Regions from separate parts of the Streptomyces sp. NPDC005402 genome, predicted to be linked through region 2. Evidence: riboswitches for the same ligand, from Rfam matches in the RefSeq annotation. Region 2 holds a riboswitch; each other region holds the start of a gene.
The links. Region 2 has a riboswitch for thiamine pyrophosphate ahead of ABZT02_RS29800 (thiamine ABC transporter substrate-binding protein). Riboswitches for the same ligand answer to the same signal wherever they lie in the genome.
Positions count from the first base shown of each region.

Region 1 (5,127 bases), on a different contig from region 2:
ACCTCCAGGCTGGGCGCCCCGCCCGTGCCCATGATCAGCCGCGACGAGAAGGACGTACCGGCGATGACAAAGGGATCGTCGGCCATGGGTCAGCCTCCTTGGACGGCGGTGAGGACTTCCACGCGGTCTCCCTCGGAGAGCGATGTCGAGGGCCACTGCGCGCGCGGGACGACGGTCTCGTTGAGCGCGGCGGCCACCCCGGAGGGCGCCGGTGTCAGCGCCCGCACGACGGTGTCGAGAGCCGTGCCGGGAGCGAACTGGCGCGGCTCCCCGTTGACGGAGATGTTCATGCCGGCTGCTCCACGGACTCCAGGAACCGCCTGGGGGTGAACGGGCGGGCCACGTCGGGCAGTTCACCGGTCGTCAGCGCGTGCGCCAGCGCGTCCCCGGTGACCGGCGTCAGCAGCACGCCGTTGCGGTAGTGACCGGTGGCCAGCAGGAGGCCGGGCAGGTCCGTCGGGCCGAGCAGTGGGGCGTTGTCCGGGGAGCCCGGGCGCAGGCCCGCGCGGGTCTCCGTCAGCGGCAGCTCGGTGATGCCGGGGACCAGTTCGTGCGCGTCCCGCAGCAGTTCGTACACCCCGCCCGCGGTCACCGTGGTGTCCCAGCCCAGCTCCTCGCTGGTCGCGCCGATCACCAGCTCGCCGCTCTCGCGCGGCACCAGGTAGACCTGGCTGCCGCGCACCACGGCCCGCACGGTACGGCTCAGGAAGGGCGCGAGGCGCGGCGGCACGGTCAGGCGCAGTACCTGGCCCTTCACGGGCCGTACGGGAGGCAGGAGGGCCTGCGGGACGCCTTCCAGGCGGCCGCTGAGGCTTCCGGCGGCGAGCACCACCTGGGCCGCGCCCAGTTCCTCGCCGTCCGTGGTGGTGAGGCCGACGGCCCGGTCCCGTACGACGCGAAGACGTCGGGCCCAGGTGCGGTGGAACTCCACGCCCGCCCGCTCGCACGCGGCCAGCAACGCGCGCGTGAGGCGGCGCGGATCGATCTGGTGGTCGCCGTCCACCCGCAGCCCGCCCCGCACCCCCGGCGCGAGCATCGGCTCCAGCCGACGGCACTCCCGGCCGGACAACCACTCCGACTCCAGCCCCGACTGCCGCTGGAGGGCGTGCAGTTCGCGAAGGTGGGCGCGGTCGTCGGCGTCCAGCGCGACGGCGAGCGTGCCGCACCGGCGGTAGCCCAGGTCCAGGCCGGTCAGCTCGGTGAGCTCGGCCGCGAACTCGGGATAGCGGTGGGCGGAGGCGAGGTTCAGGCCCAGCAGGGTCTGCTCGCCGTAGTGCAGTTCGGTGACCGCGGCCAGCATCCCGGCGGCCACCTGGGCGGCCCCGCCGCCGGGTTCGGGGTCCACGACCGCCGTGGTGAGACCGCGTTGCGCGGCCCGCCAGGCCGTGACCAGGCCGATGATGCCGCCCCCGACGACGAGGACGTCTGACGTACGTGAGGACATGGGCGTCCAGCCCCTCCCTTCGCCGGCATGACCCGGATCAGGTTCGTACGGTCGGAGGCCGCCCAGCCTCCCTCTCAGCCCGGTGCGTCCGGGCTCCCGCGAGTGCTCTACGTTGGCCACCCTAGCCCGTGCCCGCGCGCCTCTGTAAGGGAGCCTTCCGCCATGCCCCGCTCGCTCGACGGCCTCGTCCTCGCCCCGGTGGCCGATCAGGCCCCAGGTCAGGTGGGCACGCGGACCCGGTTCAGCTACCACGAGAACGACGGGCAGATCTGGGCCGAGTACGCGGGCGGTGACGTGGTACGCGGACATCTGGTCGGCACGCGCGCGGGGGACCGTCTCGACTTCCGGTACGTCCAGCTCAAGCACGACGGAACGACATCCTCCGGGCACTGCGTCTCGACCGTCGTGGAGCTTGCCGACGGCCGGGTGCGGCTGGAGGAGACGTGGCAGTGGGAGTCGCAGCCGGGCAGCGGAACGAGTGTGGTGGAACAGGTCGGCGAGGTTGTGCAGCAGGTCACGGCGCACGGCTCCTGACTGACTGATTGTCAGTTGACTATGGTGATCAAATGAGCGAGCAGACGCAGGCGCGGGCCCAGCGGCGGGTGGTCGTGGTCGGCGCGGGCATGGCCGGGGTACAGACGGCGGTCGCCCTGCGCGAACAGGGCTTCTCCGGAACCGTCACGATCATCGGCGCGGAGCCCCATCAGCCGTACGACCGTCCGCCGCTCTCCAAGGCCGTGCTGCTGGGCAAGGCCGAGGGCTCCGCCTTCGACGTGGACTTCGAGGCCCTCGGCATCGAACTGCTGCTGGGCCGCGAGGTGTTGGGCGTGCGCCCCGAAGCGCACGAACTGGACACCGAGGCCGGACCCTTCCCGTACGACGTCCTGGTCGTCGCCACCGGCGCCGAGCCGATCCGGCTGCCCGCCACGGAGGGCGTGCCCGGGGTGCATCTGCTGCGCACCCTGGACGACGCCGAGCGGCTGCGCCCCGTGCTCGCCCGGCAGCACGACATCGTGGTCGTCGGCGCCGGCTGGATCGGCGCCGAGTTCGCCACCGCCGCGCGCGAGGCGGGCTGCGCGGTGACGGTCGTGGAAGCCGCCGAGCGGCCCCTCGCGGGCGCGCTACCCGCCGAGGTGGCCGCGCCGATGACCTCCTGGTACGCCGACGCGGGTGCCGTGCTGCGCACACACGCGCGCGTGGAGCGGGTCGAGCCCGGCGCGGTCGTCCTGGACGACGGCTCCCGGGTGCCCGCGGGCGCGGTCGTGGTCGGTATCGGCGCCCGACCCGCCACGGCCTGGCTCGCCGGTTCGGGCATCGAGCTCGGCGCCCACCACGAGGTCGTCGCCGACGACCGGCTGCGCACCTCCGTGCCGGACGTCTACGCGGTCGGCGACTGCGCCTCCTTCCCCTCGGGGAGGTACGGCGAGCGCCTGCTGGTCCACCACTGGGACAACGCCCTCCAGGGCCCCCGCACGGTGGCCGCCGACATCGTGGGCGAGACGCCCACGGTCTACGACCCGGTCCCGTACTTCTGGTCCGAGCAGTTCGGCCGCTTCGTCCAGTACGCCGGGCACCACGCGTCCGCCGACACGACCCTGTGGCGCGGCGAGCCGTCCGGTCCCGCCTGGACGGTGTGCTGGCTGCGCGAGAACCGCCTGGTGGCCCTCCTCGCGGTGGGCCGACCCCGGGACCTGGCCCAGGGACGACGCCTCATCGAGGCGGGCACGGAGATGGACCCGGAGCTGCTGGTGGACCCGGCGAGGCCGTTGAAGGCGGCGACGGCGTAAACGGCCCGGCCGTCGTCCCCGGGTGACTGCCCTCGCGCGGGTGGCCTTCCGCGACCCGCGCGCGTCCTGCTCTCCGCCCCGACGGCGAGGTTGGCGGTCGGTGGCGGCGCCGACGGTGAGGCGCTCGACGGCGCGCCGGTTGCGCCCGACGGCGGTGCCCGGTGGAACCCGACGACCACGAGCCGGTGCCGACGGAGGCCCTGGCGGGGGCGGCGGGCCGGTCCTGCGCTTTCTCCCACCGCGGCGGGAGGGGGTGGGCACATCGCGCTGTCGCCGGTCGGAAACGTCTCGGCGGGGTTCGGGTGGCGGGTTGTGCCGTTTCCTTTTGTCCCGGCGGGAGGGTGTGGGCACGGCCCGCCGGCACGGTCGGTGCACCCTCTGTCGCCTGCGGGAGGCGGCCGGGCGGGTTTCGGGTGGCCGGTTCTGCCGTTTCTTCTTTTCGCGGCGGGAGGGTGTTGTGGGCGCGCGGCCCGTCGGCACTCGTTGGCGCACCCCCGTCGCCCGCGGGAGGCGGCCCGCAGGCGTCGTGCGACCGGTTCTGCCGCCTCTTCCCGCCGCAAACGGCAGGGCGTCGGCGCTATGCCTCGGGGCCCGGCGGAGCACCCTTCTGCCACTCGCCGGGGGTGCCCCGGCTTCCGACTGTCAGTGCGGGATGGCACGCTTAATCCCGTGACCGAGATTGACGCAAAGATCGATGCTCTCGTCCCCGCCTGGCTCACCCTCCCCGACATCGCAGAGATGCTCGACGTCGAGGTGACGCGTGTGCGGCAGCTGGTCAAGGAGGGCCAGCTCATCGCCGTACGCCGTGGTGAGAACCGCGCGCTGCACGTCCCCGCCGCCTTCATCGACGGGGCCGAGCAGAAGGTCGTCAAGGGCCTGACCGGGACCTTGACGCTCCTGAGGGACGACGGCTTCTCCGACGAAGAGATGCTGGAGTGGCTCTTCACCCCCGATGAGAGCCTGCCCGGCACCCCCGCGCAGGCCCTGAGCGAGAATCGCGGCACGGAGGTGAAGCGCCGGGCCCAGGCGCTTGCCGTCTGAACCGAACAGCATCGGCGTACGGGCCGTGACCGCCGAGGCCACGGCCACGGTCCCGTGCGGCCCGTACGCCACCGAACCCGGGGGAGACACACGCATGCCCGACACCGCCCGCACCCAGCTCGCCGATGCTCGCGTCTACCTGTGCACGGACGCCCGCAGGCGCCAGGGCGACCTCGCCGAATTCCTGGACGCGGTCCTGGCCGGCGGTGTCGACATCGTGCAGCTGCGGGACAAGGGCATGGAGGCGACCGAGGAACTGGAGCATCTCCAGGTCTTCGCCGACGCCTGCGCGCGGCACGGCAGGCTGCTCGCGGTCAACGACCGGGCCGACGTCGCCCACGCGGCCGGTGCCGACGTACTGCACCTGGGCCAGGGCGACCTGCCCGTTCCCGCCGCCCGCGCGATCCTCGGCGACGGCATCCTCATAGGCCGCTCCACCCACTCCGAGGCGGAGGCCGCCGCGGCCGCCGCGCAGGAGGGCGTGGACTACTTCTGCACCGGACCCTGCTGGCCGACCCCCACCAAGCCCGGCCGGCACGCCCCCGGCCTCGACCTGGTCCGGCACACCGCCGCTCTCGGCACCGAGCGCCCGTGGTTCGCCATCGGCGGCATCGACCTCGGCAACCTCGACGAGGTCCTGGAGGCCGGCGCCCGCCGGGTCGTGGTCGTCCGGGCGATCACCGAGGCGGACGATCCGGGCGCCGCCGCCGCGGAGTTCGCCAAGCGGTTGCGTGACACGCAGTGACGGGCTCGTGGTGACCGGTCGCATGATCGGCCCGGTGTCCGAGGGGTGGACAACAAGTCGACAAAACGGGCAAATTTCCGTGATCTGGTTGGGTCACCGCCGCCCCCTGG
Region 1 is NZ_JBEXFB010000004.1:357,645-362,771, forward strand. It holds gene ABZT02_RS10105 (thiazole synthase) at 1-86, opposite strand, end outside; gene thiS (sulfur carrier protein ThiS) at 90-290, opposite strand; gene thiO (glycine oxidase ThiO) at 287-1,444, opposite strand; TPP riboswitch at 1,442-1,554, opposite strand; gene ABZT02_RS10120 (hypothetical protein) at 1,607-1,978, shown strand; gene ABZT02_RS10125 (FAD-dependent oxidoreductase) at 2,011-3,231, shown strand; gene ABZT02_RS10130 (Rv2175c family DNA-binding protein) at 3,901-4,272, shown strand; gene thiE (thiamine phosphate synthase) at 4,367-5,017, shown strand.
Region 1: it holds a riboswitch for thiamine pyrophosphate, as region 2 does, so the genes downstream of both, thiO (glycine oxidase ThiO) here and ABZT02_RS29800 (thiamine ABC transporter substrate-binding protein) in region 2, are expected to answer to the same signal.

Region 2 (5,127 bases):
AAGGTGCGCGCGGCGACCGTGCAGCGCAGTCCCTCCTCGGCGATCACGAGTCGCACTCCCGCGGGCCGCACCAGCACGCTCCGGGCTCCCTGGGCCGCTCCCGGAGGCACCGGCACCTTGCCCCACGCGGTGTCCGCCGCCTCCCCCGTCACCGTCCCCTCGACCACGTTCTCGAAGCCGAGGAAACGGGCCACGAACTCGTCGGCCGGCCGCTGCCACACCTCCAGCGGCGTACCGGACTGGGCGATCCGCCCGTCCCGCATCACCACGACCCGGTCGGCGAGCGCGAAGGCCTCGCCCTGGTCGTGGGTGACCGCGAGCACGGTGGTGCCCAACCGACCGAACAGCTCCCGCAGTTCGACGACCAGCCGCTCCCGCAGTGACCGGTCCAGCTGCCCGAGCGGCTCGTCGAGCATCAGCAGCCGGGGCCGGGGGGCGAGCGCCCGGGCCAGCGCGACCCGCTGCTGCTCACCGCCGGAGAGCCCGGCGACAGCCCTGCGCGCGGCGCCCGGAAGCCCGACAAGGTCGAGCAACTCCCTTACCCGCTCGTGCTGTTGCGCCTTGCCAGCCCCGTGCATGCGCAGCCCGAAGGCCACGTTGGCACCCGCGTCCCGCTGCGGGAACAGCTGATGGTCCTGGAACATCAGCCCGACCCCGCGCTTGTGCGCGGGCACGGCGTCCTGGTCGCGTCCGTCGAGCAACACCCGCCCGTCGTCCAGCGGTTGGAGCCCGGCCACCGCCCGCAGCAGTGTCGACTTGCCGCTCCCACTGGGGCCGAGCACGCATACGATCTCGTGCTCGGCGACATCGAGGCCCACCCCGTCGAGCACGGCTCGCCCACCGAACCGCACGGTCGCGTCCTGAAGGCTCAGCAGCATCTAGAACTCCCCGGTCCGGTCGGTCCGCAGCCGTTCAAGGACCAGCAGCGCCACCGCGCACACCACCATCAGGATCGTCGAAAGGGCCATCGCCTGGCCGTAGTTGAGGTCCCCGGCCCGCCCGAGCAGCCGGGCCACGGCGACCGGCAGCGTCGGGTTGTCGGGCCGTGCGATGAACACGGTCGCCCCGAACTCGCCCAGCGACACGGCAAAGGCGAAGCCCGCCGCGATCAGCAACGCCCGCCGCACCATGGGCAGATCGACCTCCCGCCACACCCGCCACGGCGAGGCCCCGAGCACGGCCGCGGCCTCCCGCAGCCGGTGGTCCACGGCCCGCAGCACGGGCAGCATGGTCCGGACGACGAACGGCACCCCGACCAGCGCCTGCGCGAGCGGCACCAAAATCCAGGACTGCCTGAGGTCCAGCGGCGGCTCGTCGAGGGAGATCAGGAAGCCGAAGCCCACGGTCACCGCGGACACCCCGAGCGGCAGCATCAGCAGCGCGTCGAAGCCCCGTACGAACCGCCCCGCGTCCCGCCGCGTCAACGCGGCCGCCGCGAGACCCCCGACCAGCACCGCGATGACGGTCGCGGCGAGGGCGTACTCCAGCGAGTTCCCGACCGCCTCGATGGGCGCGACCAGGAAGACCCCGCCGTCGCTGTGGGTCAGTGCCCGGTAGTAGCCGAAGTCGGGGGTGTCGAGCGACCGTTGGACGAGGACGGCGAGCGGCAGCACAAGGAGTACGGCGATGGTGCCCACGACGCCGGCCAGCAGTCCCCACTCTCCCGCGCCGCGCGGCCGCCGGGCGCTGACGGACTCGGCCACGAGCCGCAGCGCGGTCTCCCGGCGCCGTACGGTCCACGCGTGCAGGGCGAGGACCGCGCCCACCGCGACGAACTGGATCAGCGTCAGCACGGCGGCCGTGGACAGGTCGAAGATCTCGGAGGTCTGCCGGTAGATCTCCACTTCGAGGGTCGAGAACGTCGGCCCGCCGAGGATCTGCACCACGCCGAAGGAGGTGAAGGTGAAGAGGAAGACCATCAGCGCGGCGGCTGCCACGGCGGGCGCGAGCGCGGGGAGCGTGACCGTCCGCCAGGCCCGGAGCCGGGACGCGCCCAGCATCCGCGCGGCCTCCTCCTGACGCGGGTCCAGCTGGGCCCAGAGTCCGCCGACGGTCCGTACGACGACCGCGTAGTTGAAGAAGACGTGCGCGAGCAGGATCGCCCACACGGTGGTGTCCAGCCGGACGCCCCACACGTCGTCCGTGAGGCCGCCGCTTCCGACGAGCGCCAGGAAGGCCGTACCGACGACGACGGTCGGCAGCACGAAGGGGACGGTGACCACGGCCCGCAGGACCTGCTTGCCGGGGAAGTCGAAGCGCGCGAAGACGTACGCGCCGGGGAGCGCGATCAGGAGCGTGAGCGCGGTGGAGGTGAGCGCCTGCCAGGTGGTGAACCACAGGACGTGCCGGATGTCCGGCTGGGCCAGGACGTCGGCGATCCGGCCGAACTGCCAGGCACCATCGACCTTGAGCCCGCGCCTGACAATGGCGCCGACGGGATAGACGAAGAAGACGGCGAAGAACGCGACGGGCACGGCCATGAGCCCGAGCCGCGCCGCCGCGTTGCCGTAAGGCTTGCGGGGCCTTACTTCAGTACGAGCGAGGTCCATGACTTGACCCAGTCGTCACGGTTGTCGGCGATCTTCGCCGGGTCCATGGTCTCGGGATCCTTGGCCTGCGGACCGTACTGGGTGAACTCGGCCGGCACCCGGGCGCCCTCGACGACCGGGTACACGAACATGTTGAGCGGCATGTCCTGCTGGAACTCCTTGGTGAGCAGGAAGTCCAGGAACGCCTTGCCCCCCTTGGTGTTCTTGGCGTTGCTCAGCAGTCCGGCGTACTCGATCTGCCGGAAGCAGGTGCCCTGCGCGACCCCGGTGGGCGCGGTCGTCGGCTTCGGGTCGGCGTAGATCACCTCGGCGGGCGGCGAGGAGGCGTACGAGACGACGAGCGGCCGGTCGGCCTTGGCCTTCTTGCCTCCGGCCGACCCGGAGAACTCCTCGTTGTAGGCCTGCTCCCAGCCGTCGACGACCTTGAGGCCGTTGGCCTTGAGCTTCTTCCAGTAGTCCTGCCAGCTGTCGTCGCCGTACTTCGCGGCACTCCCGAGCAGGAACCCGAGACCCGGCGAGGAGGTGGCGGCGTTCTCGGTGACGAGGAGGTTCTTGTAGGCGGGCTTGATCAGATCGTCGTACGACGTCGGCGGGGCCAGCTTGTGTTCGCTGAACCAGGCCTTGTCGTAGTTGACGCAGATGTCGCCGGTGTCGATGGGAGTGACCCGGTGCTTGTCCTGGTCGACCCGGTACTCCGCCTTGATCCCGTCGGCGCCCTTCGCCTCGTACGACTGGAAGAGCCCGTTGTCGAGCGCGCGGGACAGCAGGGTGTTGTCGACCCCGAAGAAGACGTCTCCCTGCGGGTTGTCCTTGGTGAGGATGGCCTTGTTGACGGCCTGCCCGGCGTCGCCGTCCTCCAGGACCTTGACCTTGTAGCCGGACTTCTTCTCGAAGTCAGCGAGGACGTTCTTGGAGACGGCCCACGAGTCGTGGCTGACGAGGGTGACGGTCTTGGAGCCGTTTCCCTCGGAAGCGGAGGAGGAGGACGACCCGCACGCGGACAGTGTGACCATGCCGAGGCCTACGACGGCAGCAAGGAACTTCTTGTTGTTCACGGTGATGACCGAACTTCCTACCCAGAATGACCTGGGCGAGGTTCAGAGGGTCTGCGGCCCGATTGCCGCACTCTCAGCGCTGTGGCGCTCCCCTGTCGGATATGAAGATGTACGTACGTCCGTCAGACTACCGCTCGGTGGCCGCGAGCTGACCACAGGCCCCGTCGATCTCCTGCCCACGGGTGTCCCGGACGGTCACCGGCACGCCATGGGCGGCGATGGCCTCGACGAACGCCTTCTCGTCCTCGGGCCGGGAGGCGGTCCACTTGGACCCGGGGGTTGGGTTCAGCGGGATGAGGTTGACGTGCACGGGCTTGCCCCTGAGCAGTCGCCCGAGCCGGTCACCGCGCCACGCCTGGTCATTGATGTCCCGGATGAGCGCGTACTCGATGCTGAGCCGCCGCCCGGACTTCTCGACGTACTCGAACCCGGCGTCGAGCACCTCGCGCACCTTCCACCGTGTGTTCACGGGGACGAGGGTGTCGCGCAGCTCGTCGTCGGGGGCGTGCAGGGAGATCGCGAGCCGGCACTTGAAGCCCTCGTCGGCGAACCGGTGAATGGCGGGCACGAGCCCGACGGTCGACACGGTGATGCCGCGCTGAGAGAGCCCGAGTCCGTCGGGGGCGGGATCGGTGAGCGCGCGAATGGAGCCGACGACCCGCTTGTAGTTGGCGAGCGGCTCACCCATGCCCATGAAGACGATGTTGGAGAGCCGCGCGGGCCCGCCCGGCACCTCCCCGTCCCGCAGCGCCCGCATCCCGTCCACGATCTGGTGGACGATCTCGGCGGTGGACAGATTGCGGTCCAGTCCCGCCTGCCCGGTGGCACAGAAGGGACAGTTCATTCCACAGCCCGCCTGCGAGCTGATGCACATGGTCACCCGGTCCGGGTACCGCATCAGCACCGACTCCACGAGCGTCCCGTCGAACAGCCGCCACAGCGTCTTGCGCGTGGTCCCCTGGTCGGTCGACAGATGCCGTACGACGGTCATGAGCTCGGGAAGCAACGCCTCCTGGAGCTTCCCGCGCGCGCCGGCCGGGATGTCCGTCCACTCCGCCGGGTCGTGCGCGTACCGCGCGAAGTAATGCTGCGAGAGCTGCTTGGCGCGAAACGGCTTCTCCCCGATCCCGGCCACGACCTCCTTGCGCTCGGCGGGCGTGAGGTCGGCGAGGTGCCGCGGCGGCTTCTGGGCTCCGCGGGGGGCGACGAAAGTGAGTTCTCCGGGCTTCGGCATAACTCTTCCAGTGTCGCAGATCAACTCGGGGGGCCCAGGCCAGAGCGGGGTGGGGGTGGTCACCCGTGGGTGCCATCTGTCAGCGTTGGTTGGCTTCGGACGGCCCAGGGACGGCCCAGAGATGCGTGCCACTGAGATGGGATGGACGACCCCCGACCAGGCGAAACTACCCGGGGCCTTCGTGGTCCTCTATGCCCGGTCGTTTCCGTGGTTCCCCGTGACTTGCCGGTCGATCGGGCAGGGTTGGGGCACGGCCGCCTTCTGATCCGTAGCTCTATGCGGGTCGGTC
Region 2 is NZ_JBEXFB010000017.1:137,587-142,713, forward strand. It holds gene ABZT02_RS29790 (ABC transporter ATP-binding protein) at 1-878, opposite strand, end outside; gene ABZT02_RS29795 (iron ABC transporter permease) at 879-2,480, opposite strand; gene ABZT02_RS29800 (thiamine ABC transporter substrate-binding protein) at 2,525-3,604, opposite strand; TPP riboswitch at 3,601-3,708, opposite strand; gene rlmN (23S rRNA (adenine(2503)-C(2))-methyltransferase RlmN) at 3,732-4,838, opposite strand.

Region 3 (5,127 bases), on a different contig from region 2:
CCTGGCCGATCCGGGCACCGCCGCACTGCACCACCACACGGCACCGCCCGCACGGACCAGCCGGATGCCCAGCCTCGGCTACGACCGCCCCGGCTTCAGCAGCCCGGACGACGGAGCCTCCGGTGCCCGCCCGAGCTTCAGCAGCCCGGACTACACCAGCCCGGACTTCGGGGGGCCGGAACACCAGCCGGAATGACCCCGGCACAGCCCCTCGGCTTGCGCCCCCATCACGGGGAGCGCAAGCCGAAGACCCGGCCGCGGGCCACCCGCCGACGGTTCGCCCGCGTCAGTCGGCGATCGGCAGATACACCCGATTGCCCGCCGCCGCGAACTCCTTCGACTTCTGGGCCATGCCCTCCTCGATCTCCTCCGGACTGCCGCCGTGGCGACGGCGGATGTCCTGGGAGATCTTCATCGAGCAGAACTTCGGCCCGCACATGGAGCAGAAGTGAGCCGTCTTGGCCGGTTCGGCCGGGAGGGTCTCGTCGTGGAACTCCCGGGCCGTGTCGGGGTCGAGGGCCAGGTTGAACTGGTCCTCCCAGCGGAACTCGAAGCGGGCGTCGGACAGGGCGTCGTCCCACTCCTGGGCGCCTGGGTGTCCCTTGGCGAGGTCGGCCGCGTGGGCGGCGATCTTGTAAGTGATGACACCCGTCTTGACGTCGTCCCGGTTGGGCAGGCCCAGGTGCTCCTTGGGCGTGACGTAGCAGAGCATCGCGGTGCCCCACCAGGCGATCATCGCGGCGCCGATGCCGGAGGTGATGTGGTCGTAGGCCGGCGCGACGTCGGTGGTCAGCGGGCCGAGCGTATAGAACGGAGCTTCATCGCAGATCTCCTGCTGAAGGTCGATGTTCTCCTTGATCTTGTGCATCGGGACGTGCCCCGGGCCCTCGATCATGGTCTGTACGTTGAAACGCTTCGCGATCCGGTTGAGTTCCCCCAGCGTGCGCAACTCCGCGAACTGCGCCTCGTCGTTGGCGTCCGCGATCGAGCCGGGCCTGAGGCCGTCGCCCAGCGAGTACGTGACGTCGTAGGCGGCGAGGATCTCGCACAGTTCCTCGAAGTTCTCGTACAGGAACGACTCCTTGTGGTGCGCCAGGCACCACGCCGCCATGATCGAGCCGCCACGCGAGACGATGCCGGTCTTGCGGTTGGCCGTCAGCGGTACGTACGGCAGGCGCACGCCCGCGTGAACCGTCATGTAGTCCACGCCCTGCTCGGCCTGCTCGATGACCGTGTCCTTGTAGATCTCCCAGGTCAGCTCCTCGGCGCGACCGTCGACCTTCTCCAGCGCCTGGTAGAGCGGCACCGTGCCGATCGGGACGGGGGAGTTGCGCAGCACCCACTCGCGGGTGGTGTGGATGTTGCGGCCGGTGGACAGGTCCATGACCGTGTCGGCGCCCCACCGGGTCGCCCAGGTCATCTTCTCCACCTCCTCCTCGATGGAGGAGGTGACCGCGGAGTTGCCGATGTTCGCGTTGACCTTCACCAGGAACCGCTTGCCGATGATCATCGGCTCGATCTCCGGGTGGTTGACGTTCGCCGGCAGCACCGCGCGGCCCGCCGCGATCTCCTCACGGACGACCTCGGGAGTGACGTTCTCCCGGATGGCCACGTACTCCATCTCCGGTGTGATCTCGCCGCGACGGGCGTAGGCGAGCTGCGTGACCGCCTTGCCGTCACGGCTCCGGCGCGGCTGGCGCGACCGCCCGGGGAAGACCGCGTCGAGGTTACGGAGGCCACCCCGCGGTGAGGTGTGCTTGATCCCGTCGTCCTCGGGGCGCACGGGACGACCCGCGTACTCCTCGGTGTCCCCGCGGGCGATGATCCAGTTCTCCCGCAGTGGCACAAGGCCCCGGCGGACGTCCGTCTCGGTGAGCGGATCGGTGTACGGGCCGGAGGTGTCGTACAGCGTGACCGACTGCCCGTTGGTGAGGTGCACCTGACGAACCGGCACCCGCAGATCGGGGCGCGAGCCCTCGACGTACGCCTTGTGCCAGCCGATGGACTTCCCGGCCTCCGTGTCGAGCTGGTCGTTCTGCTCGGAGGCAGGCGTGCGCGCGTCCTTGATGGTCATGAGACCTACTCCCTACGCCGGCATTACCCGGTAACAGGTTCGGCGGTCGACGCAGCGGTTTCCGTCGGCCGACGTTTCGTGGGGAACGTCACTCGCTGGAGATGACGTTCCACGTGAAACATCGCTGGGACGGAGGTCAGCGCCCTCTCAGCCCGGTGCTCCGAGCTCCCGCGTGTACAAAGGTGGCTCCACGCTAGCGTCAATTCGGGCGCGGTGAACAGAGGGCCCCTGTCGTTCTTGCGATGATCGGGCGGTGACCACGACGCATCAGCCCCCGTACCCGCCTCCCGAGCCTCCGCGCCGACCGGGCTCCGGAAGCGGCCCTGGGCACGGCCCCGGCAGCGGCTCTCGCGGTGGCTCCCACGGTGGCTTCGGGGGCGGTGAGGCCGGTGGGGTCGGAGGGGCCGGCGGCTGGCACGAGCATGAGCACGAGCCCAGGGGCGGGCACGGCGGCGGTCCCGACTACGGCCGCGGTCAAGGCGCGAGCCACGGTGCCTCAGGCGGCGGTGGCGGCGGTCTGGGCGGTGGCGGTGGCCATGGCGGCGATGGGCGCGGGCATGGTCCCGGTGACGGGCACGGTTCCGGTGACGGGCACGGGCATGGGAGCGGGCCCGGGCATGAGAGCGAGGCCGGCTCCGGCGGTGGGCACGGTCACTCGCACAGTCATAGCCATGGACCGGCAACTCCCGTCTCCAAGCACCTGCGCAAGGTCATCGCGGCAATCCTCATCCCGTTCGGTGTAGCTGTGGTGGTGGGGCTCGGGGTGCTGTGGCCCGGTGGTGCCCCGGCGCACGAACGCACCGGGGTCGGCTTCGACCGGCAGACCCAGCAGGCCACGGTCAGCAAGGTCGTGAGCGTCAGCTGCAAGTCGGTGAACGCCTCGGGGGAGACCCCGACCGGGGACACCTCCACCGCCGAGGGCTCGTCCGCCGAGCAGCAGGCCAACGGCACCTGCAAGAAGGCGACGATCCGGGTCGACACCGGCGACGACAAGGGCCGCACCTTCACGGAGATCGTCCAGCCTGACCAGTCGCGACAGTTGCACGAGGGCGAGAAGGTCGTGGTCGCCTACGAGCCCTCCGCGCCCAGGGACCTCCAGTACTCGGTCACCGACGTGAACCGCAGGTTCCCGATGGGCCTGCTCGCCGGGATCTTCGCGCTCGTCGTCGTTGTCGTCGGGCGGCTGCGCGGTGTCATGGCACTGGTCGCGCTGGCCGTCAGCTTCCTGCTGCTGAACTTCTTTGTCCTGCCCGCGATCCTGCAGGGCTCGAATCCGCTGCTCGTGGCGGTGGTCGGGTCGAGCGCCATCATGCTGATCGCCCTCTACATGTGCCACGGTCTGTCGGCCCGTACCTCCGTGGCGGTACTGGGCACGCTGATCTCGCTGGTGCTGATCGGCGTCCTCGGCTCGCTGTTCATCGGCTGGGCAGCGCTGACGGGCAACACGGACGACAACACCGGGCTCATCCACGGGCTGTACCCGTCGATCGACATGAGCGGTCTGTTGCTCGCCGGCGTCATCATCGGCTCCCTCGGTGTCCTCGACGACGTGACGGTCACGCAGACGTCGGCGGTCTGGGAGCTGCACGAGGCCAACCCCACGATGGGCTGGCGCGGGCTGTACCGCGCGGGTATCCGGATCGGCCGCGACCACATCGCGTCCGTCGTCAACACCCTCGTCCTCGCCTACGCCGGTGCCGCGTTGCCACTGCTGTTGCTCTTCTCCATCGCGCAGTCCAGCGTGGGGACTGTCGCCAACAGCGAGTTGGTGGCGGAGGAGATCGTGCGTACGCTGATCGGCTCGATCGGCCTCGTCGCCTCGGTACCGGTCACGACGGCCCTGGCGGCCCTGGTGGTCTCGGCCGACCGACCGGGGGCGGAGGCTGTGGCGGGGATGTCGGCGCCCGTACCGGCGACGAGTGCGAGTGCGGGCACGGCCGGCAGTCGGCCGGTGGCGGGACGCGGTGGGAGGGGTCGGCGGCGCAAGCGCTGAGAGAGGCCCCGGGGTTGGGCCAGTACTCCGCCCACCCTTCCTAGCCCCGGTTCCGGATCACTTCCCGGCTCCCCGGCTCCCGGGTCGCGGGCTGGACTTCGGGGCTCCGGACTCGGGTTCGGGGTTCCGGGCTGGGCTTTGGGCTTTTGGGCTCGGGTTCCGCCGCTCGGGTGCCGCCGCCCGCCGCCCGCCGCCCGGCTCCCGGCTCCCGGCTCCCGGCTCCCGGCTCCCGGCTCCCGGCTCCCGGCTCCTACAAGGAAACTCGTTCGCCGTAGTGCGTGTGCGAACACGCGCGCCGCATCCGCCACCTCCGCTCCCACGCCGACCTCGGCGCACGAGCGCACGAGCGCAAGAGCGGACTAGTGGCCCGCCGCCTGGGCATTCCTACGGCTCCCACGCCCCCGATTGCCGGTCCCGGCCGTCGGGACGGGCCACATCGACCGCTTCGGCAGAAGCACCGCGATGGTCTCCCGCAGCCTTGGTTCCGATCAGAGCACCGTCCCGCCCCGCATCCCCAGCGAGCCGACTCACCGCTGTCGCCCCGCGCTGAGAGTGATCAGTGCTCATCGCCCGCCTCGACGAATTCCCGCATCCTGATCCGATCCGGCAGCCTCCCCAGGCCGCGAGCCCGGCCACCCCCTCACCAGCACGAGCTCCCAGTCCGGTCTGACCGAGCCGAGGAGCCCGACTCGGCAGAAGCGTTCCTGCGCCCTCCCGCCCCACGAGGAAGGGTTCCGGCAGCTCGCCGCAGAACGCATCAGCCCGCGCTCTGCTCCTCCGCCAGGATCCGGTCCAGCGCCTCGTCGAGATGGGTGTCGAAATCGGCCAGCGCGGCCTCCTGGCCCAGCGGTACCAGCTTGTCGGTGCGGTCGAGGAAGGCGATGATCGGCGCCGTCGATGAGCGGAACAGGGCCTGGTCGCCGCCGACCTGAAGCCTGATCAGGACATCACCCAGTAGGTCGGAACCGGCGGGTGAGACCCGTACATCACCCTCCCCGCAGGGCCGGCCCACCCCGTCGATCAACAGCTCGCGGCCGAACGCCCAGGTCACCGGGGCATC
Region 3 is NZ_JBEXFB010000014.1:90,537-95,663, forward strand. It holds gene ABZT02_RS26370 (hypothetical protein) at 1-196, shown strand, start outside; gene thiC (phosphomethylpyrimidine synthase ThiC) at 287-2,074, opposite strand; TPP riboswitch at 2,067-2,256, opposite strand; gene ABZT02_RS26380 (YibE/F family protein) at 2,328-4,067, shown strand; gene ABZT02_RS26385 (SsgA family sporulation/cell division regulator) at 4,825-5,127, opposite strand, start outside.
Region 3: it holds a riboswitch for thiamine pyrophosphate, as region 2 does, so the genes downstream of both, thiC (phosphomethylpyrimidine synthase ThiC) here and ABZT02_RS29800 (thiamine ABC transporter substrate-binding protein) in region 2, are expected to answer to the same signal.